One region of the Achromobacter sp. 01N37 genome, then DNA from elsewhere that is predicted to be linked to it. Evidence: riboswitches for the same ligand, from Rfam matches in the RefSeq annotation. Region 1 holds a riboswitch; the other holds the start of a gene.
What was found. Region 1 has a riboswitch for glycine ahead of gcvT (glycine cleavage system aminomethyltransferase GcvT). Riboswitches for the same ligand answer to the same signal wherever they lie in the genome.

Region 1 (10,342 bases):
TGAAACAATCCCATTGTGATATCAAATAAAAATACATATCATTTATGTTTTCGATATCGACTGGTGCCTCTCCATCGGGAGGGCGAGTCCCACGGAGACATGCATGGCCTATACCCTTCCGACCCTGCCGTACGCTTATGACGCCCTGGAACCTCACATCGACGCGATGACGATGGAGATCCACTACAGCAAGCATCATCAAACCTATGTGACCAGCCTGAACGCCGCGCTGGATGGCGCCGGCCTCAGCACTGACGAACCCGTCGAAGCCCTGGTGGCCCGCCTGGACCAATTGCCCGATGCCATACGCGGCGCGGTCCGCAACCACGGCGGCGGCCATGCGAACCACAGCCTGTTCTGGTCGGTGATGTCGCCCGAAGGCGGCGGCGAGCCCGACGGCGCGCTGGCCGCGGCCATTGAATCGGAACTGGGCGGCCTGGCTGCCTTTCGCGACGCCTTCACCAAGGCGGCGCTGACCCGCTTTGGCAGCGGCTGGGCCTGGCTCTCGGTAACGCCCGCCGGCAAGCTGGTGGTGGAAAGCAGCGCCAACCAGGACAGCCCGCTGATGCACGGCAATACGCCGATTTTGGGCCTGGATGTCTGGGAACACGCCTACTATCTGAAATACCAGAACCGCCGTCCTGAATACATCGGCGCTTTCTACAATGTCGTGAACTGGCCCGAAGTGGCTCGCCGCTACGCGGCCGCGAAGGGCTAAGCCTATCTCTCTGAAGGAGGGTAGCGGCCCTATGAACACTTTCAGCCGTCATCGCGTGCGGCCTGCGGCCACGAGCATCAGCGTGTGGACGCTTGCCGTCATGGTGTCCTGCCTGGCGCTGCATCAGCTCTGGGTGTATCTGGACGAGCATGCGCCGCACGTGGCTGACGCGCTGTTAGGGGGGCTGGTCGCCGCTGGCGCGACCGCGCTGGGCACCTTGCCCATTCTTTTCGCCCGCACCATTCCGCAGAAAGTCCAGGACAGCATGTTCGGCTTCGGGGCGGGCGTGATGCTGGCGGCCAGCGCGTTTTCGCTGGTGGCCCCCGGTATTGCCGCCGCCGAAACGCAAGGTATGGGGCCGTGGGGCGCGGGGCTTACGGTGGGCGCCGCCATCTTGCTGGGCGCGGGCGTGCTGCTGATCATGGACCGCACCCTGCCGCACGAACACTTCATCAAGGGCCGGGAAGGCATCGAGGCGCACCGGCTGCGCCGCACCTGGCTGTTCGTGTTTGCGATCACCTTGCACAACCTGCCCGAAGGCTTGGCGATTGGCGTGGGGTATGCGGGCAGCGACCCCGTGCGCGGCACCGCATTGGCCACGGGTATCGCCATTCAGGACATTCCCGAAGGGCTGGTGGTGGCGGTGGCGCTGCTGGCGGCCGGCTACAAACGCGCGTTCGCCGTGGCGCTGGGCATGTTGTCGGGGCTGGTTGAACCGCTGGGCGCCGTGCTGGGGGCGGCCATCGTGGGGTTTTCGGCGACCATGCTGCCATGGGGCCTGGGCTTTGCCGCGGGGGCCATGTTGTTTGTCATCAGCCACGAAATCATTCCCGAATCCCATCGCAAGGGGCACGAGGTCTACGCCACTTGCGGGCTGATGTTGGGCTTTGTTTTGATGATGCTGCTGGATACCGCGCTGGGGTAGCCCGCTTGATTTTTCGGTTTTCGGCGCAAGGCTTTCGTTGTATGCTTTCGCCGCTGTCATGCATGTTTGCGGGAGAGAGCGGCTGTTTCCACGAATCAGCCGCCGCCGAAGGCGCAATTCGCCCAGAATCGCTCAGGTAACCGATACCGCACATGCTTGCCCCGTCCCGGTTTTTCACCGTGTGGATGCGGCAAAACAGTACTCTGGAGAGACCTGGCGCCGACCCTCGAACAAGGGACATATCGCGCAGCCCAGGCGCCGAAGGTGCAAACCCGCCACGCGGGGCAACTCTCAGGCAAAAGGACAGAGGGGCGGAAGATTCAGCCGTAGCCGTGCGGGCGCAGTCCGCTTGTCACGACCGGCATTCCGTAACCCTGGCAAAGATTGCCGTCCCGGAGTTTCCGCGCATGTCCGCAACCCTCAAACGCACCCCGCTGGCCGAAGAACATATCGCCTCCGGCGCCCGAATGGTCGATTTCGGCGGCTGGGATATGCCCTTGGCCTACGGCTCGCAGCTCGAGGAGCACCACGCGGTGCGCCAGGACGCCGGCATGTTCGATGTGTCGCACATGCTGAACGTTGACGTAACCGGCCCCGACGCCTTCGCCTTCCTGCAACGCCTGGTCGCCAATGACGTGTCCAAGCTGACCGTGCCCGGCAAGGCCTTGTACAGCTGCATGCTGAACCCGCAAGGCGGCGTCATCGACGACCTGATCATCTATTTCTTCGCCGCCGACGAATGGCGCGTGGTGGTCAACGCCGGCACGGCCGACAAAGACATCGCCTGGATGCAGCGTGTGAAGCAGGCCGGTCAATTTGACGTCACCATCGCCGCGCGCCGCGATCTGGCCATGGTGGCCGTGCAAGGCCCCAACGCCCGCGCCAAGGTCTGGGCCGCGCGCCCGGCATGGCAAGCCGCCACCGAAGCGCTGACGCCGTTCGTCGCAGCCCGCGTCGACGGCGACACGCTCGTGGCCCGCACCGGCTACACCGGCGAAGACGGCTTTGAAATCGTTTTGCCCGCAGCCGAAGTCGTGCAGCTGTGGCGCGACCTGGTTGCGCAAGGCGTGCGTCCGGCGGGCCTGGGCGCGCGCGATACGCTGCGCCTGGAAGCCGGCATGAACCTGTACGGCCAAGACATGGACGAGCTGACCCAGCCCGATCAAGCCGGCCTGACCTGGACCGTGTCGCTGAAGAACGCCGAGCGCCGTTTCATCGGCCGCGACGCCCTTGAACAATTCGCCACCCCCGCCACCTTCATCGGCCTGAAGCTGCAAGAGCGCGGCGTGATGCGCGCCCACATGGCCGTGCGCACGCCGGCCGGCACGGGCGAACTCACCAGCGGCACCATGTCGCCCACGCTGGGCGTGTCGATCGGCTTTGCCCGCCTGCCGCAAGGCGTGCGTCCGGGCGATACCGTCGAGGTCGACATCCGTGGCAAATGGGTGCCCGCCCTGGTCTGCAAGCTGCCTTTCGTCCGTAACGGCAAAGCCGTCGAACACTCGTAAACTCGAAGCTTCGCGCGAGCCGCCTGCCCGTTCCGGGCACGCGCCGCCCGCGCGAGGCGCGCAACACCATTCATCTACCCGCATTCCCTCAGGAGTTCCCATGAGTCTGCCCACCGATCGCAAGTACACCTCGTCCCACGAATGGGTCAAAGCTGAAGGCGACGTGTTCGTCGTCGGCATCACCGACACCGCCCAGGATCAATTGGGCGATCTGGTCTTCGTTGGCGACGTGAAGGTTGGCGCCAAGTTGAACGCGGGCGAAACCGCCGGCGTGGTCGAGTCCGTCAAGGCCGCATCCGACATCTACGCACCCGTCGCTGGCGAAATCGTCGCCTTCAACGAAGAGCTGGAAAACAACCCCAACCTGATCAACGAATCGGCCTTCACCGCCTGGATCTTCAAGATCAAGCCGGTCAACGCCGCGGATGCCGACAAGCTGTTGGACGCTGCCGGCTACGAAGCTGTCGCCAACGGCTAAGCCGTTTCGAGGCTGGCCCGCCGCCCGTATGGCGCGCCAGCCTCGCAACCTGCATCACCACCCCGAGATTCCCCCATGTCGCGCGCCCTAGACACCCATACCGACTTCATTCCCCGCCACATCGGCCCTTCTGACGCCGACCAGGCCGCCATGCTCAAGGTCATTGGCAGCTCCAGCCTGGACGCCCTGATCGAAGAAGTCGTGCCCCCGAAGATCCGCAGCCAGGCCCCGCTGGCGCTGCCGCCCTCGCGCAGCGAAACCGACGTGCTGGCCGAGCTGAAGCAGATCGCGGGCCGCAACAAGGTCTTCCGCAATTACATCGGCCAGGGTTACTACGGCACGCAGACGCCCAACGTCGTGCTGCGCAACATTCTTGAGAATCCCGCCTGGTACACGGCCTACACGCCGTATCAGCCGGAAATCTCGCAGGGCCGTCTTGAAGCCCTGCTGAACTACCAGACCATGGTCGCCGACCTGACCGGGCTGGACATCTCCAACGCCTCGCTGCTGGACGAAAGCACTGCCGCCGCCGAAGCCATGACGCTGGCCCGCCGTGGCGCCAAGTCGCAAAGCCCGGTGTTCTTCATCTCGCGCCATGTGCATCCGCAGACCATCGAAGTCGTGCGTACGCGCGCCGAAGGCCTGGACATCGAGATCACCGTCGGCGACGAAGCCGAAGGCCTGCCCGAGTGCTTTGGCGTGCTGCTGCAATACCCGCACAGCACCGGTTCCGTGTCCGACTACCGCAAGCTGGCGGAAGCCGCCCACGCGCAAGGCGCGGTCGTCGCGTGCGCCACCGACCTGCTGGCGCTGGCCCTGTTGGCCGCCCCGGGCGAGTGGGGCGCCGACATCGCCATCGGTTCGGCCCAGCGCTTTGGCGTGCCGTTCGGTTTTGGCGGCCCGCACGCGGGCTTCATGGCCTGCAAGGACGCCTTCAAGCGCAACATGGCCGGCCGTCTGGTCGGCGTGTCGAAAGACGCGCAAGGCAACCCGGCGATGCGTCTGGCGCTGCAAACGCGCGAACAGCACATCCGCCGCGAGAAGGCCACGTCCAACATCTGCACGGCGCAAGTGCTGCTGGCCGTGATGGCGGGCATGTACGCCGTGTGGCACGGCCCGGCCGGCATCCGCCGCATTGCCGAGCGCGTGCAGCGCAGCACCGCCATCCTGCGCGCCGAACTGGTGAAGCTGGGCGTGAAGGTCGTGAACAACACGTTCTTCGACACGCTGCTGCTGGAAACCGGCCCCGCCACCCCGGCCATCCTGACCGCCGCCGAGTGCGAACACATCAACCTGCGCCGTGTTGACGGCGCGCGCCTGGCCGTGTCGCTGGACGAAACCGTGACCGTCGCCGACCTGCAAGCGCTGGTCAACGTGTTCGCCGCCGGCCTGGAGCGTGATGATGTCGAACTCGACATTGACGCCCTGGACGCCGCCGCCGCCAGCGGTATCCCCGCATCGGTTGCCCGCGAAAGCGCCATCCTGAAGCACCCGGTGTTCTCCAGCGTGCAATCCGAAACCGACATGCTGCGCTACCTGCGCAAGCTGGCCGACAAGGACCTGGCGCTGGACCGCACGATGATCCCGCTGGGTTCGTGCACGATGAAGCTGAACGCCACGGCCGAGATGATCCCGATCACGTGGCCCGAGTTCGCGTTGATCCACCCGTTTGCGCCCGCGTCGCAAAGCCAGGGCTACAACGAGCTGATCGACCGCCTGTCCGCCGCGCTGTGCGAAATCACTGGCTACGACAACATCAGCCTGCAACCCAACTCGGGCGCGCAAGGCGAATACGCCGGCCTGCTGGCAATTCGCGGCTATCACCAAGCCAACGGCCAGCATCAGCGCAACGTCTGCCTGATCCCGTCGTCGGCCCACGGCACCAACCCCGCGTCGGCGCAACTGGCCGGCATGGACGTCGTGGTGGTGGCGTCGGATTCCAACGGCAACGTGGATCTGGCTGACCTGCGCGCCAAGATCGAACAGGTTGGCGACAAGCTGGCCGCGCTGATGATCACGTACCCGTCCACGCACGGCGTGTTCGAAGAAGCCGTCACCGAGATCTGCGATCTGGTTCACCAGGCGGGCGGCCAAGTCTACCTGGACGGCGCCAACATGAACGCGATGGTCGGCGTGGCCCAGCCCGGCAAGTTCGGCTCGGACGTGTCGCACCTGAACCTGCACAAGACCTTCTGCATCCCGCACGGCGGCGGCGGCCCCGGCGTGGGTCCCGTGGCGGTGCGCGCCCACCTGGCGCCGTACCTGCCGGGCGTGGTGAATGAGCAAGGCAAGCTGCCCGGCGACGCGAAGGTTGGCCCGGTATCGGCCGCGCCGTTCGGTTCGGCCGGCATCCTGCCGATTCCGTACGTGTACATCGCGCTGATGGGCGCCGACGGCCTGCGCCGCGCCACCGAAGTCGCCATCCTGAACGCCAACTACATCGCGACCCGCCTGCGTGACCACTACCCGGTGCTGTACGCGGGCCGTAACGGCCGTGTGGCGCACGAGTGCATCCTGGACGTGCGTCCGCTGAAGGAAACCAGCGGCATCAGCGCCGAAGACATCGCCAAGCGTCTGATGGACTACGGTTTCCACGCGCCGACGATGAGCTTCCCGGTGGCGGGCACCTTGATGGTCGAGCCGACGGAATCCGAAGGCGTCGCCGAACTGGACCGCTTCATCGACGCGATGATTTCGATCCGCGAGGAAATCGCCCAGGTCGAACGTGGCGAACGCGATCGCGAAGACAACGTCCTGAAGAACGCGCCGCACACCGCCCAGATGCTGCTGGCCGAAGAATGGCTGCACGACTACCCGCGCCAGCAGGCCGCCTACCCGGTGGCGTCGCTGCGCGAGGCCAAGTACTGGCCGCCGGTGGGCCGTGTGGACAACGCCTACGGCGACCGCAACCTGGTCTGCGCCTGCCTGCCGATCGAAGCCTACGCATAAGCGCACGCGCTTCAGCTTCAGCTTTAGCTTTAGCTTTCAGGCAATAAAAAACCCCCATCAGCAATTGATGGGGGTTTTTCTTTGGGGCCGAGCGATGCGCCAGGTGGTGACCCTGGCGCGGCAGGCTTACTTGGCCGATGCGCCCTTGGCGACGTCGTTGAAGTCTTCAGCGATGCTGATGAAGGTGTTCAACAGGATTTGCAGGTTGTCCTTGCCGATCCCGCCTTCCGCGTTCATGTCCATCTGCAGCACGGCCTGGTTCTTGTCGTCCAGGTAGGCGCGCGTCCAGCGGTATTCCTGATTCCAGCTGTTGATGGCCTTCAGCGTCACCGGCTTCTTGGTCTTGTACGTGGCGGTCATCACCAGGTCCAGGCACTTCTCGGTGAAGTCGTTGCACAGGAATTCCAGGCGCAGATCGCTGGCGCCGGTGGTGCCCGCGTCCAGCACCAGCACGGGGCCTTGGTCGCCGTCGGTCTTGTTGACCGTGTAGCCCATGTCGTCCAGCAGGCTGCTGACGGTGTCCAGGTTGAAGTCCTGCATCACGCCGGGCAGGGCAGGCGTGGCGCCGTCGGCCGGCTCGTCCTGGCCCATGCCGGGCATGGATTCGTCTTCGTCGTCGTGGTCCATCGAGCCCATGCCGGCTGCGCCCAGCAGGCCGCTGAACAACTCGTCCGCCGGAATTTCCTTGCCGTTCAGGTTGCCCATGCCGTCCGCGAACGTGAACTTGCCGACGATGTTGTCGCCGTCGTTCTTGCCCACGTTGAACATTTCGGCCATGCCCGACATCTGGCGCACGGTTTCGTCGGCGTCCTTGGCGGCCTGATCGGCGGCAATGCCTTCCTTCTTGATGGCGTACTGCGTGACCAGGTCCTGCACCATCGGCTTGGAAATGATCAGCGTGGCGTCGATGCGCTTGATGGCCTTGACCGCAATTTCCTGCGGCGTCAGGTTCTTGACGTCAGGCGGGTTGGCCAGGTCCAGCGTGAAGTTCAGCTTGCTTTCGCCCTTGGCGGTCTTCCAGCTCAAGGGATCGATGCTGAACGACGGGTTGCCCGCCAGCAGCTTGCCGGCGCTGTCCAGCATCGCTTCAACCTGCTCGTCCTTCAGACCTTCGTCTTCGGTGTGCGCCATGTACTGGCGCATCAGCTGGTTGTACGTGTCGGACAGGGTCTTGACGGCCTGGCCGTCCAGCTTGGCCAGCTTGATCACGGCCTGGCCGTTACCCAGCGGCACGTCGTTTACCGTGATGTCACCCGTTTGGTAGGCGGCTTGCACGTTGATCGACTTGTCGTCTTCGGACAGCTTCACGCCGTAGCCGAAGTTATCCAGCGACACCTTCATGTCATCCGACTTCTTCGTGACGTCGATGCGCTTGATCTTGATGTCGGAATCGCCCATCGACACGCCGAACTTGCCCATGCGGCTGTTGACGTCCATCGTCATGCCGGTGATGGCCATGACGACCGGGTCGTTGCTCTTCGTGCCGTCGATGGCCAGCTTGTCCATCACGCCGTGCGCGGTGACGGCTTCCAGCGAGCGGTCAAACGTGCCCGTGATCACCATGCCGCTGAAGTCGATCGTGTTGTTTTGCACCGTCGTCGACACCGGCGCAATCTTGGAGGTGGACGAGGTAGTGCCGCTGTAGCTGACCATCGCGTCGCTGATCAGCGGCGAGATGTCTTTGGTCAGTGCGAACACTTCCTTCAGGTTGTCGGTCTTGGCGATTTCGGCGTGCACGTACGCCAGCTTGGGCGCAACGGCGCCGCGCGACAAGGCGGTCTTGGGGAACGGGCCGTGTTCAATGACGGCGTCGAACTCAATCATGCCGGCCGGCATGGCGTCCAGGCTCTTGTCGTTCTTCACCAGCGACAGGCCGTAGCGAGCCTGGGTCGAGAAGAGGCTGCGTTCGTACTTCAACTGGTCAATGCGCAAACCGAACAACGGCGTCAGCTTCGCCAGTTTTTCGTTCGCTTCGGCCAGATGGCGCTGCGAGCTTTCCTCGATCCGTTTGCCGGTGTACCACGTGGCGCCTATCCAGCTTCCCGCTCCCACAATGACCACGCCGAGGGTGATCGCTACGCTCTTTTTCATCGTTGTGCTTTTTTCGTTGATTATCGAGTCATATCCGGCAGACTGGCGCATTGCGCCGTCGCGTCCTGATCGCCAGGGGCGGCTGCCGGTATACACGTTATTCATCGGGCTGTAAGGGCCCGCGCCGGAGTATACCGAGGCACGCCTACCGGGAAGCGTGCGCGCAGTTACCGAAGATTTCAAAATGAAAGGCCGGCGCAGGGCGCCGGCCTTTTTGTCGACAATCCGGCTTTTCAGCCGAAGATCAGAGCGGGTCCAGCGGGTAGATGGGCCGGCGCACGTGCTTGAAATCCAGCTGGCTGTAGTCGGAGGTGGTGACGCCCACGCCCGTGCATTCGATGACCTCGGTGGCCATCGCCGAGAAGCCCGCGCGCCAATGCACCCGGCTCTTCAATACCACGTAGCGCTTTTGCAGCGGGTCGATGCCGGCCGACAGCAGGCAATTGATATCGAACGGTTCCTGGTGGCGCGACACCACCACGATTTCCACGCGGCCCGTGTCGATGACAACGGTAAGCCCCGTGTCGTTACGCACGCCCCGGTACATCGGGCCGCGGTTGAGATACACGCCGTCAAACACCAGCTTGACGCGGCCGGTCACTTCCAGCGGTTCGCTGGGTTCCTTGATGGCGGGCATGGGCAGCTTGCCGCCCAGCTTCAAGGTAATGGTCTTGCCCACGCCCGCAGCCGCGGCTTGCAATGCGGCTTCCGGGTCGCAGATGGCGTAGAACACCACGTTGTCCAGTTCCTGGCGCAGCACTTCGGCAAGCACCGCGGTGGTGTCCATGGTGCCGCCGGAACCGGTGTTGTCGAAGTGGTCCAGCAACACAACCGGGCCTTGCTCGATCTGCTTGGCGCGCGCGATGGTGGGCGCGAGCGGCTCCGGGTGAAACACCCAATCGGCGCGGCCGGCCCAGGCGCGTTCCAGCAGTTCGTCGCGGTACTTCTGCGCGTCTTCCAGCTTGCCGTCCGTACAGACGACGGCGCTCAAGCCCGCTTCGCGAATGTCCGCATGCGGAAAACCCACGAAGACGGACGCCGCCAGCACGCCATTCGCTTCCAGTTCCTTGCAGCGTTCCTGCAAAGGCTTATTGGGCGCGGCATGCGTGCCTTGGCACATGATGTGCGGCAGCATCGGCTTGTTGGCCCAGCTCATCACGGGCTTGATCTCGCCCTTGAGCGTGCGGACGATAACGTTCGCCGCACGCACGCCGGCTTCGCGGATGTCCACATGCGGATACGTGTGAAAGCCGCTGATGACGGTGGCGTTGTTGACGATGTCGTCGTAGATGTTGGCGTGCATGTCCAGCGTGACGGCGACAGGCGTTTTCGGATCGATTTCGCGCAGACGGCGCAAGAGGTCGCCTTCTGCATCTTCCACGCCTTCGGCGACCATGGCGCCGTGCAGGTCCAGCAGGATGGCGTCAAAGCCGCCCAGCTTCACCTGGTCCAGCACCAGCTTGCACAGCTGCTCGTGCGTGTCGGCGCTGGTGGGGCCGCTGGGCCAGGACTCGGCCGCCACGGGCACGACCATTTCTGCGCCCTCGCGGCGGGCCACTTCGATATAGCCGCCTAGTCCGCTGTCGGTGTTCTCGTAGGCCTTGATGGCGCGTTCGCCAGCCAGGATGTCGGGGCTGCCGCGGAAGAAGCGTTCAAGCGGGGTCGGCACGGGC
Region 2 (10,342 bases), on a different contig from region 1:
GCACGAGGTGCGCTGGTGGCGCCGCGACACTGTCGCGTTCCAGGGCTTGCGAGACGCCGGCGCGCTGACCGTCACCGACTATCGCGGCACGCGCCAAGTGCCGCTGGGCAAGGGGCCAGGCCAACTGGAACTAAGCGCCTCGCTGCCCGACGCAGTGGCCGACGCGCAAGTGTTGGTCGTCCCCCTGCCCTCGACCACGCACGACGCGCTGGCGCCGGCATTGGCGCCGCTGTTGCAAGACGGGCAGGTGGTGTTCCTACCGCCCGGCACATTCGGCAGCTACGTCTTTGCGCGCGCCCAGAAAGACGCCGGCAACACCGCGCGCGTGGCCTATGCAGAAACCGGCACCCTGCCCTATCTGGCGCGCAAGCACGGGAACACGGTCGTGATCAGCGGCTACGCCACGCGGCTGCCCACGGGCGTATTCCCCAGCCGCTTGTCGGACGAAGCGCTGGCGCGGCTGAAGCAGGCTTACCCCAGCATCGAACCCATTGAAGACGGCCTGTCCGGCGCGTTGATGAACGCTGGCCCCATCATCCACCCGCCACTCATCATGATGAACGCCGGGCCGTTGGAACACTTCGACAAATGGGACATCCACAACGAAGGCACGCAAGCGTCCATCCGCCGCGTGACTGACGCGCTGGACGCCGAACGCATCGCCATCCGTGTCGCGCTGGGCTACGCCGCGCCGCACTTCCCGCTGGCCGACCATTACGCCAGCGAGGGCGACGAATGGATGTACGGCCGCGGCGCGCACGGCAAGCTCACAGACAGCGGCGACTGGCGGGAAACCATCAACCTGCACACGCATCGCTACATGCTGGAAGACACGCGGCTGGGCCTGTCTTTCCTGGTGTCGATGGGACGTTGGGCAGGCGTGCCAACCCCGGTTGCACAGGGGCTGCTAAGCGTCGCCAGCGCCATCACCGGCCGCGACCTGTACGCCGAAGGCCGCACGCTGGAACGCCTGGGGCTGGACCGCCTGTCGCGCCGCGGCATGGCCGAACTGCTGGCGCAAGGATGCTGAACATGGACGACAGAATCTGCGTGGTCGGCGCGGGCCGCATGGGCGAAGGCATTGCGTTGTCGTATGTGCACGCGGGGCGGGACGTGACGCTGATCGACATCAAGCCCCGCAGCGCGACCGAGCAAACCGAGCACGACGCACGCGTGCTGGCCAACCTGCAACGCGAACTGGCCACGATGACGCGGCTGGGCCTGCTGGATGCCGCCCAAGCTGGCCTCGCCATGCGCCGCGTGCGCCTGTGCGGGCGCGATAGCGCGGCGGCTGACCTGCATGGGGCACGCATCGTCTTTGAAGCCGTGCCCGAACGGCTGGACGCCAAGCGCGATGCCTTCCTGTGGCTTGCGCAAGCCTGCGCGCCCGACACCGTCATCGCGTCCACCACATCCACCTTTCTGGTGACCGAACTGGCGGAACTCGTGGCAGGCCCGGAACGATTCCTGAACGCGCATTGGTTGAACCCCGCGCATCTGATCCCACTAGTCGAAGTGAGCCGTGGCCCAAAGACCAGCAACGACGCGCTGCAACGCCTGCTAAACGTCTTGCGGCAAGCCGGCAAGGTGCCCGTGCAATGCGCCCCCGCCGCGGGCTACATCGTGCCGCGCATTCAGGCCTTGGCGATGAACGAAGCCGCCCGCATGGTCGAGGAAGGCGTGGCCAGCGCCGAAGATATCGACACCGCCGTGCGGCTGGGTTTCGGCCTGCGCTTCTCGGTGCTGGGCCTGCTGGAATTCATTGATTGGGGCGGCGGCGACATCCTCTACTACGCATCGCGCTACCTGTCCGCCGAAATCGGCCCGCGCTTCGCCGCGCCGGATGTCATCGCCCGCAACATGGAACAAGGGCGTAACGGGCTGCGCGATGGCCAGGGCTTTTACGACTACGCCGGGGAGGACGTGGATGCCTACAAGCTGAAACGCCTGGGCGAATTGTGCAAACGGCTGGAGGTGATGGGACTGCTGCCGCGCTTTGATGCGGCGAAGGCTGCCGCCGGTTCGAACCGGACCGGCAGTTAGCGGTTGGCGGTTGGCGGTTGGCGGTTGGCGGTTGGCGGTTGGCGAATCGCGGATCGCAGTTCGCGGTTCGCAGGTCGCGGTTCGCAGGTCGCAGGTCGCGGTTCGCAGGTCGCAGGTGGCAGGTCGCAGGTCGCAGGTCGCAGGTCGCAGGTCGCGGACGGCGCTTAGCGGATCAATTCCTCCAGAATCTGATACGCCAGCCGCACACGCGCTTCGTTCGGATAGTTCTTGTTGGCCAGAATCACCACCCCGACCTTTCTGGCCGGCACGAACGCCACGTAACCGCCGAAACCGTTGGTCGACCCCGTCTTGTTGATCCACACATCATCGCGCGGCGCGGACGGCGGCGTCATTGCGGTGACCGGGTGGCTCCGGCTGTTCAACGTACCCGCGTTGGCCGCCAGCAGCGCGTCCAGCGTGGCGGGATACGCCAACTGTTCCCACGCCAAGTCTTGCGTCATGTCGCCCACGCGGTAGTACCCGACATGCGTCTGGCGAATCGCGCGATGAATGGCATCATTGCCCGCGGCGTTCATGTTCGCATCCACAAAGCGGATCAAGTCACGCGCGCTCGTCTTCACGCCATACGCCTCGGCCGCCAGCACGCCCGGGTTCACGCGCACGGGCGCATCCTGCTTGTTGTAGCCCTGCGCGTAATCGCCCATCTTTGCCGCCGGCACGTCGATGTAGGTGTGCGACAAGCCCAGCAGCGGAAACAGCGTCTTTTCCATGGCCTGCGTGAACGGCTGATCCAGGCTTTTGGCCGCCACCACGCCCAGCATGCCGATGCTGGGATTCGCATAAGTGCGGTAGGTGCCTGCGGCGTACTGCGGGGTCCAGGCTTTCAAGTAATCCATCAACTGCGCGTCATTGCGCACCGCGTCCGGCACCTGCAACGGAAAGCCGCCACCCGTGTGCGTACCCAGATGAATCAGGTTCAGTTTGGCGAATGCCGAGCCCTGCAACGCGGGAACGAAACGCGCCGGGCTATCGCCCAGCGACAGCTTGCCCAGCGCTTCTGCGTAGGTAGCCAAGGTCGCCGTGTAGGTCTTGCTGATCGAGCCCACTTCAAACAACGTGTCGGGGCTGACCTTCGCCTTTGTCTGACGCGACGCCACGCCGTACTGGTGAAATTCGTGGAGGCCGTCGCGGGTAATGGCAATCACCAGGCCCGGCACGCCGTGTTCCTGCATCAGCGCCTGCGCTGCGGCATCGATCTTTTGGTCGGTCTCGGAGGGCGCCGCCATCGCGGGCGGAACAGACGCCATCGATGACAAAACGGCCAATGCCAACAACATCGTGCGTCGCATCGCGGGAAAGCTCATTCTTTTCGTCCTATTTTGATCAGACAGCTACGCGCGCCGCCGGCAACATAGTACTAACCCTGAATCAAATGCGACAGAAACTTGGCTATTCTCTACTCCGTCGTTTTAAAACCGCGTAGAAGAGACTGGCCCTTGCGGCCAGCGCCGACGGAGCAACCGCCCCGGAAACTCTCAGGCAACAGGACTGCGCGAGTCTAGACAATCTGGAGAGAGGCGCCGTGCGCGCCCACCGAAGGGGAACCCGCCGCCGTCAGCGCTGCGGGTGAAGCTCTCAGGTACAGAGACAGATGGGGTGCTGCGGCCTAGATGGGCCGCTGCCACACCGTCTGGAGCCATCATGCCCCGCATCGCCATCATTGGCGCCGGTATCACCGGCGTCACGTCCGCCTATGCCTTGTCCAAACTGGGTTACGACGTCACCGTCTACGACCGCCAGCGCTACCCCGCCATGGAAACGTCCTACGCCAACGGCGGGCAGCTATCGGCCAGCAACGCCGAAGTCTGGAACAGCACCGCCACCATCCTGAAAGGATTGCGCTGGATGTTGCGCAAGAACGCCCCGCTGCTGCTCAACCCCAAGTTCAGCTGGCACAAGTATTCGTGGCTGGCGCAGTTCATGGCGCAAATCCCGAACTACCGCGACAACACCATCGCCACCACCCGCCTGGCCATCGAAGCGCGCCAACACCTGTTCGACATGGCCGATGCAGAAGGCATCGATTTCGACCTGGAACGCCGGGGCATCCTGCACATCTATCACGACGCCGCTAGTTTCGACACCGCGCGCCGTTCGAATGCATTGCTGGAAGCGGGCGGGCTTGAACGCTACGCGGTGTCCAGCAGCGAAGCGCGAGACATCGAACCCACCCTGCAAACCGGTTGCTACGGCGGCTTCTACACGCCATCCGACGCCACCGGCGACATCCACAAATTCACGCGCGGCCTGGCCGCCGCCTGCGAACGCCGGGGCGTCACCTTCGTGCAAGACGCCGACATCGACAACATCAGCCGCGACAGCCGGCCGTACGTGCTCGACATCCTGCGCAACGGCGGCACACAACGCGAACAACACGAAGCCCACGCCATCGTCGTCTGCGCGGGCGCCGCCAGCCGCAAATTCGCCCAGCAACTGGGTGATTCGCTGAACATCTATCCGGTCAAGGGCTATTCCATCAGCGTCCACCTGGACGACGCAGAAAGCCAGGCCGCCGCGCCGCGCGTCAGCCTGCTGGACGAAGCCGCAAAAATCGTCACCAGCCGCCTGGGCGACCGCTTCCGCGTGGCCGGCACGGCGGAATTCAACGGCTTCAACATGGACATCCGCGCCGAACGCGTCCAACCCCTGATCGACTGGACCCGCAAGCACTTCCCCAACGTGAAGACGTCCCGCGTGGTGCCCTGGTGCGGCCTGCGCCCCATGACCCCCAACATGATGCCGCGCGTCGGCCCCGGCAAACGGCCCGGCGTGTTCTACAACACCGGACACGGGCATTTGGGGTGGACGCTGTCGGCAGCAACGGCGCAGATGCTGGCGGCGAGCGTGGGGCGTGCGCTGCCGGTGGGGTGAGGAAGGGGGGATTGCGGTAAGCCGAGAAGCGCAGAGGACAAGATCGTTGCGCTTCGCACGATGGGCCCGCGGAAGGCATTTCACCTTCCGCGGGTTTCAACGCGCTGACCACGCCGGGTCAATTCGTGCACGGGCAAAAAGCCTTACCCCTGCAAGGTCTCGAAAAACGATTCAGCCTCATCACCATTCCCAAGCACCTTGGCAGCTTCACGAATCGCCGCCTCCCGATACTTCGGCTTTAGTTCCCAATCATCGTCCCGCAAGTCTTCATCGGCGTCATGAAACACGACGCCAATCGCAGCCGCTGCCGCCGCGAACGTCAGCAGGTCAGGCGCAAATTCATCGGTGGTCCAAGACCCCGCGCCATGGCGCGCGAACAGTATCTGTCCGGTTTGAGTATCCAGAATGAACGGGTCGGCGTTCATATCTGCGATCACCAGCCATTCATCCCGCCAATCGGCTACGCGCTGGCCGTTTGACGCATCCCATCGATAACCGGCTTGCAGCGTCCACAGGCGATGCAACGGCGGAAAACTGATTGCGGTCTCTGACAGCGTGATGCCCACCGGGCCGACGTTCTCGTGATAGGTCTCGCCCCAGGGGCCGATCTGCTCGTAGAAGTCAGCCAATGATTCAGGCAAGGGAATATCGCCGGTCCATGCGCTGCGGGGTTGCGGGCGCAGTTCGCCGAACAGGGAAAATTGTTCTCGGATCTTGGGAATGGAAATCATGGCGGCAATGGGCAAATGCGGGAAAACGAATGCCGGGGATTATCGCCGCTCGGTAACGGTGCGAGAAACCGAAGGGGCCGCCATCAGTAAGTCATAGGGGTTGATTGCCCCGCCGTCATAGATTCCATAGTGCAAATGCGGCGGTGTGCCCTTGGCGTTGCCGGTATTGCCCACATACCCCAGCACATCGCCTGGCGCGACCAATTGTCCGCGCTGGATATCTGCATAGCCGTCCAGGTGCGCGTAGTAATGCCGCTGGCGGCCGGGCCCCAGCACCCACACCACTTGCCCGCCCAGATTGTTGGTGCCGACCTGCATGACGACGCCTTCCGTCGTGGACAGCACGGGCGTCCCGCGCGCCGCAAAGATGTCGATGCCTTCATGCCGCCGCCCGCCCGCACGCGCCGCGCCCCAGGTATCGGCCAGCCGCGCAGGCGTGACGCCCTGCACCGGAACCGGCAAAGCGGAAGGCGCTTCCTGCCATGCCAGCCGCGCCATATGCCACGGCGCGCGCGCGGCATCCGGCAGCCGCGGCCATGCCCAAACTGCCAGCGCGGCGCCTAAAGCCAGGACGACGACACGCCGAAGAAAACGCCATAGGGGGTGTGCATTCATGAAGGGTTCGACGCTTGGCACCCCAGGGGGTTCCCCGCACCTCCCCTTCGCCCTTCGCCCTTCGCCCTTCGCCCTTCGCCTCGTCGCCAGTCGCCTCGTCGCCCGTCGCCTCTTCGCCCGTCGCCCCCTCGCCCTTCACCCCCTCGCCTGCCCCCTCGTTACACGAACACCAGACAAACCGGCGTCGCCACCTGGGCGACCACGTCCGGGTCTCCCAGGCGCCCGCTCGGACCGTCTACGCGCAGGCGCAGAATCGAGTCGCCCTTTTGGTTTAGCGCATACACGCTGCCGCCGTCTGGCGACATGCTTAGCGCGCGCGGGAAGCGCAGCCCTTCGGTCCAGGTTTGCACACGGGTCAGCGCGCCGTCTGCGCCGACGGCGAAGACGGCGATGCTGTCTGCCTGGGGGTGGTCGTTCTGCACGCGGCGCGTGGACGCATAGAGGTAGCGGCCGGACGGATGGATCAGCAGAGACGCCGCATTGGCCGCGCCGGTAAAGCCTGCGGGCGTGGCCGGCACGATGTGGCGCGGTTCCAGGACGCGGCCTGCACGGGCGTCGTATCCCAAGCACGCGATCGTGGCGTCCAGCTCGTTGACGACATACAGCAGCTTGCCGCCAGGATGCAGCGCGAGGTGACGGGGCCCGCTGCCGGCCGGCAATGCCGTGCGGCCGGCCAGCGCCATGCGGCCCTCTTCCAGGGTGAACAGATTGATGCGGTCACTGCCCAGGTCGGTGGCCAGCACGCGTTGGCCGGTAGGGTCGAACAGCACCATGTGCGGATGCGCGGATTCCTGTTCCAGGCGCGGGCCGGAACCGGTTTCCTTGACGATGCCTGAGACGGAACCCAGCGACCCGTCGAGATGGATTGGCAACACGTTGTAGGTGCCACCCAGGTACTGCGCGGTGACCAGATGGCGGCCGTCGGGCGATACGGCCAAGTGTGCGGGCGCGGTGCTGGCCAACGACAGCGGCTGCCGGTTCAGCAGGTGCAACGTGCCATCGTTCTCGTTGATGGCATAGGCTTCCGCGGTGCCTCGGGGCAGGCCTTCCCAGTGATCGATTTCATTGATGGCGTACAGAAATCGTTGTGACGGATGGACCGCAAGGAACGACGGATTGACGCTTTGCACGACCTGAACCAGGCGCCATTCGTCCGCGCGCAATGCAAAGACGTGGATACCTGCGGAAGGCGGCCCGCCGGCGGTGCCGCCCGGCCCGTCATGCGTGTAGGTGCCCACGTAGGCAAAGCGGACAGGGTCCGCGGCAGATGCCGTGGCGCCCATCGCCGACAGCCACGGCCCCACCGCGCCTGCGGCCGATAAGCCGCCTGCGAACTGAATGAAGGATCTGCGCGGCGCACTCGAAAGGGAGTTCATGACAGGTTCCGGCAAGGCAAGCCGCGCGCCATCATGGGCGCACCGACATCGCGTGGTGGAAGATATTGTTGGGATCGTAGCGGCGCTTGACCTGTTGCAGGAAGGGGTACAACCCGCCGTCGCCGTAATACAGCTGCGGCCAGAACGGGTAGGCCAGCATGTCGCGGTCGGGGTAGTTGATGTAGCAACCCTGATAGCGGCTGCCCGGATACGGCGTGCCTGCGTAGGCCGCGTCCAGCCCCGGGCCGGTATAAACGTCGCGATAGAAATCCGCCATCCAGCGCAAGTGCATGGCGTCGTGATCGGCGTTGTTCCAATAGGTTTGATACTGAAGCTTCATGACGGAGTCGCGCTGATGAACGGCCGTGTCCCGTAAGCGTTCAGGCCGGTTGATGGCGCCGCCATACGAATCCACCTGCAACAGCGACTGCCGCAGATCGGCGCCAGGCACGTCACGCGTCAGGTGCGCGTAAATGCGCGCGGACTCGTGCGCCGTGAAGTTGCCCTTCATATAGGCCGACTTGTATTTGCCGCGCTGGTTCGGCCCCGAGCCGTTCAGCGTTTGCGTGGCCGCGAGCCAGTCGTAGCGGATGACCGTGTGGGGTTCGCTACAGAGCAAGTCGCCGCCCAAGCGCGGACGCGGCAGGCCCGGCGTGGTGGCACGCGCGGCAACGGGCGCACATGGGCGAAAGCGGTCGAGGAAGTCTTGCAGCACGCTCAAGTTACGGCACGTGCCATCTGGATTGCAGAACTGCACGATCATCACGATCTGCCCGGCGGCTTGATGCGTGAGCTTCAGCAATGAAAACATGCCCCAGGTGTCGGCGTCCCGGCCCCGCGTGTCCCAGTAGCTGCCGTAGATATCCAGCAACTGCGCAAAGCGGGCGGGCGTCATGCCCGCCCAGTCGAACGCAACGGTGGCGATGGCCACTTCGCGCGGCGCTTGCGGCAGCGTGGCGAAACCATAGCTGGTGATGACGCCAAAGTTTCCGCCGCCCGCGCCGCGGCAGGCGCGGAACAAGTCCGCATCGTGCGTGGCGTTGACCGTGCGCGGCACGACTTGCCCGCTGGCGTCCACAGTAAGGATGTCGACGGCGCTTAGCCAATCGGACGCCAGCCCTTGCAGGCGTGACAACAAGCCGTAGCCCCCGCCACTGATGTGGCCGCCCGCCCCCACCGAATAGCAGGAGCCGCCGGGCAACGACACGCCGTAGCGCTTGTACAAGTCTTGATCGCCATTCCAGTTTTGTGAGCCGGCCGCAATGCGTAGCAACCCGTCGGCCGATGGCGGCACGCGGTCAAGCAGGCTCAAGTCCAGGATGGCGCCGCCCGGGTTATTCGAGACGAAGTCTTCGTAGCAATGGCCGCCGCTGCGCACCGTGGGGCGCATGCCTGCGGCGACGATGCGGGCCAATGCAGCGGCCGCCTCTTCGGGGGTTTCACAGAGTTCGATGCGGGAGGGGGCCTCGCCGGGCTGGGCCGGCCACCGCAGGTTGAAGCCTTTTTTAAGGGTGGTGTAGCGGGGATCGCCCGGCATTACGCTGATGCTCATCTTGACTCGCCTCCCGGGCCGCATGCTTGGCCACGACGCGTCAAGGATAGGCCGAGAGCCCGCCGAAGATCTGTAAGAGGAGTCCGATTTTTCGACGTCCGATGTTTGGGCCGCCGACGCATCGACGATCGCCGCACCGCCCGTCCCCTTGCGGCGTCTACTGATACCGCTCGCGATATCCCACGGGCGACATGCCGCAATACTTGTTGAAGATGTCGCGAAACGCTTTGGTGTCGTTGTAGCCGACCTCATACATGACTTCGGCCACGCTTTTGCGCGAACTCTCCAAGCACTTCTTGGCCGCTTCCACGCGCACGCGCTGCACGTACTCGACGATGCTGTTGCCGGTGGCCTGACGAAAGCGGCGTTCCAATGTGCGGCGGCCCAGCGCGTGACGATCGGCCAGATCTTCCACCGTGATTTTTTCTGTATAGCGCCCTTCGATATACGTCTGCACCGCGCGCACGACGTCGTCAGCGTGGGCCTTCTGGCCCATGAACACGGCGAACGGCAATTGGCTTTGCCGGCTCCAGTCCAGCTGAAAATACTTGGCGCACCAGATGGCGGTGTCGCGGTCGGTGTATTTTTCGATCAGGTGCAAGACCAGATGCGCGGCGGAGAAGGCGCCGCCGCTGGTGTAGACGCCGTTTTCGGCCATGACGACGCGGTCGCTCGTCCACTGCACGTTGGGGAACAGGCTGGCGTAAAGGTTCTGCGCCACCCAATGCACGACGGCCTGTTGGCCATCCAGCACGCCGCCCGCCGCCAACAACGCAGCGCCCATGCACAGGCTGGCCACTTCGCCGCCGTTGCGGTGATGGCGGGCCAACCAATCGATGAGTTCGCGGTTGGACAACACGGCGTCGGACACCGCGCCCAGCAAGGGCGGCGCAATGCAGATATCAACGTCTGGCGCATCGGCCAGCACCATATCGGCCTGCACCCGGATGCGCCCGTCATCCAGGCTGACTTCACGCGTGAGCGCCAGCGTGCGCACCGTGAATTGGGGCGGGCGGCCACGCGCGGCAAGGTATTCGTTGGCCACCAGGAAACCGTGGCGCGCAGTTTCCAACGAGGCGATATTCGCACCCGTCGGCAAAAGAAAGGCGACGTTTTTCATGCCGATAAGCATA

Region 2: it holds a riboswitch for glycine, as region 1 does, so the genes downstream of both, AC1DSJ_RS05875 (D-amino acid dehydrogenase) here and gcvT (glycine cleavage system aminomethyltransferase GcvT) in region 1, are expected to answer to the same signal.

Annotation. Positions count from the first base shown of each region.
Region 1 covers NZ_JBFTRX010000006.1:113,425-123,766, reverse strand. Annotated here, with positions in the region: gene AC1DSJ_RS16085 (superoxide dismutase) at 104-718, shown strand; gene AC1DSJ_RS16080 (ZIP family metal transporter) at 750-1,643, shown strand; glycine riboswitch at 1,703-1,802, shown strand; glycine riboswitch at 1,837-1,960, shown strand; gene gcvT (glycine cleavage system aminomethyltransferase GcvT) at 2,051-3,151, shown strand; gene gcvH (glycine cleavage system protein GcvH) at 3,252-3,629, shown strand; gene gcvP (aminomethyl-transferring glycine dehydrogenase) at 3,705-6,578, shown strand; gene AC1DSJ_RS16060 (DUF945 family protein) at 6,705-8,669, opposite strand; gene AC1DSJ_RS16055 (M81 family metallopeptidase) at 8,914-10,342, opposite strand, start outside.
Region 2 covers NZ_JBFTRX010000002.1:577,680-588,021, reverse strand. Annotated here, with positions in the region: gene AC1DSJ_RS05890 (NAD/NADP octopine/nopaline dehydrogenase family protein) at 1-1,030, shown strand, start outside; gene AC1DSJ_RS05885 (3-hydroxybutyryl-CoA dehydrogenase) at 1,024-2,043, shown strand; gene ampC (class C beta-lactamase) at 2,208-3,368, opposite strand; glycine riboswitch at 3,475-3,565, shown strand; glycine riboswitch at 3,566-3,665, shown strand; gene AC1DSJ_RS05875 (D-amino acid dehydrogenase) at 3,706-4,935, shown strand; gene AC1DSJ_RS05870 (SMI1/KNR4 family protein) at 5,079-5,681, opposite strand; gene AC1DSJ_RS05865 (M23 family metallopeptidase) at 5,706-6,281, opposite strand; gene AC1DSJ_RS05860 (lactonase family protein) at 6,440-7,657, opposite strand; gene AC1DSJ_RS05855 (FAD-binding oxidoreductase) at 7,689-9,209, opposite strand; gene AC1DSJ_RS05850 (GlxA family transcriptional regulator) at 9,367-10,341, opposite strand.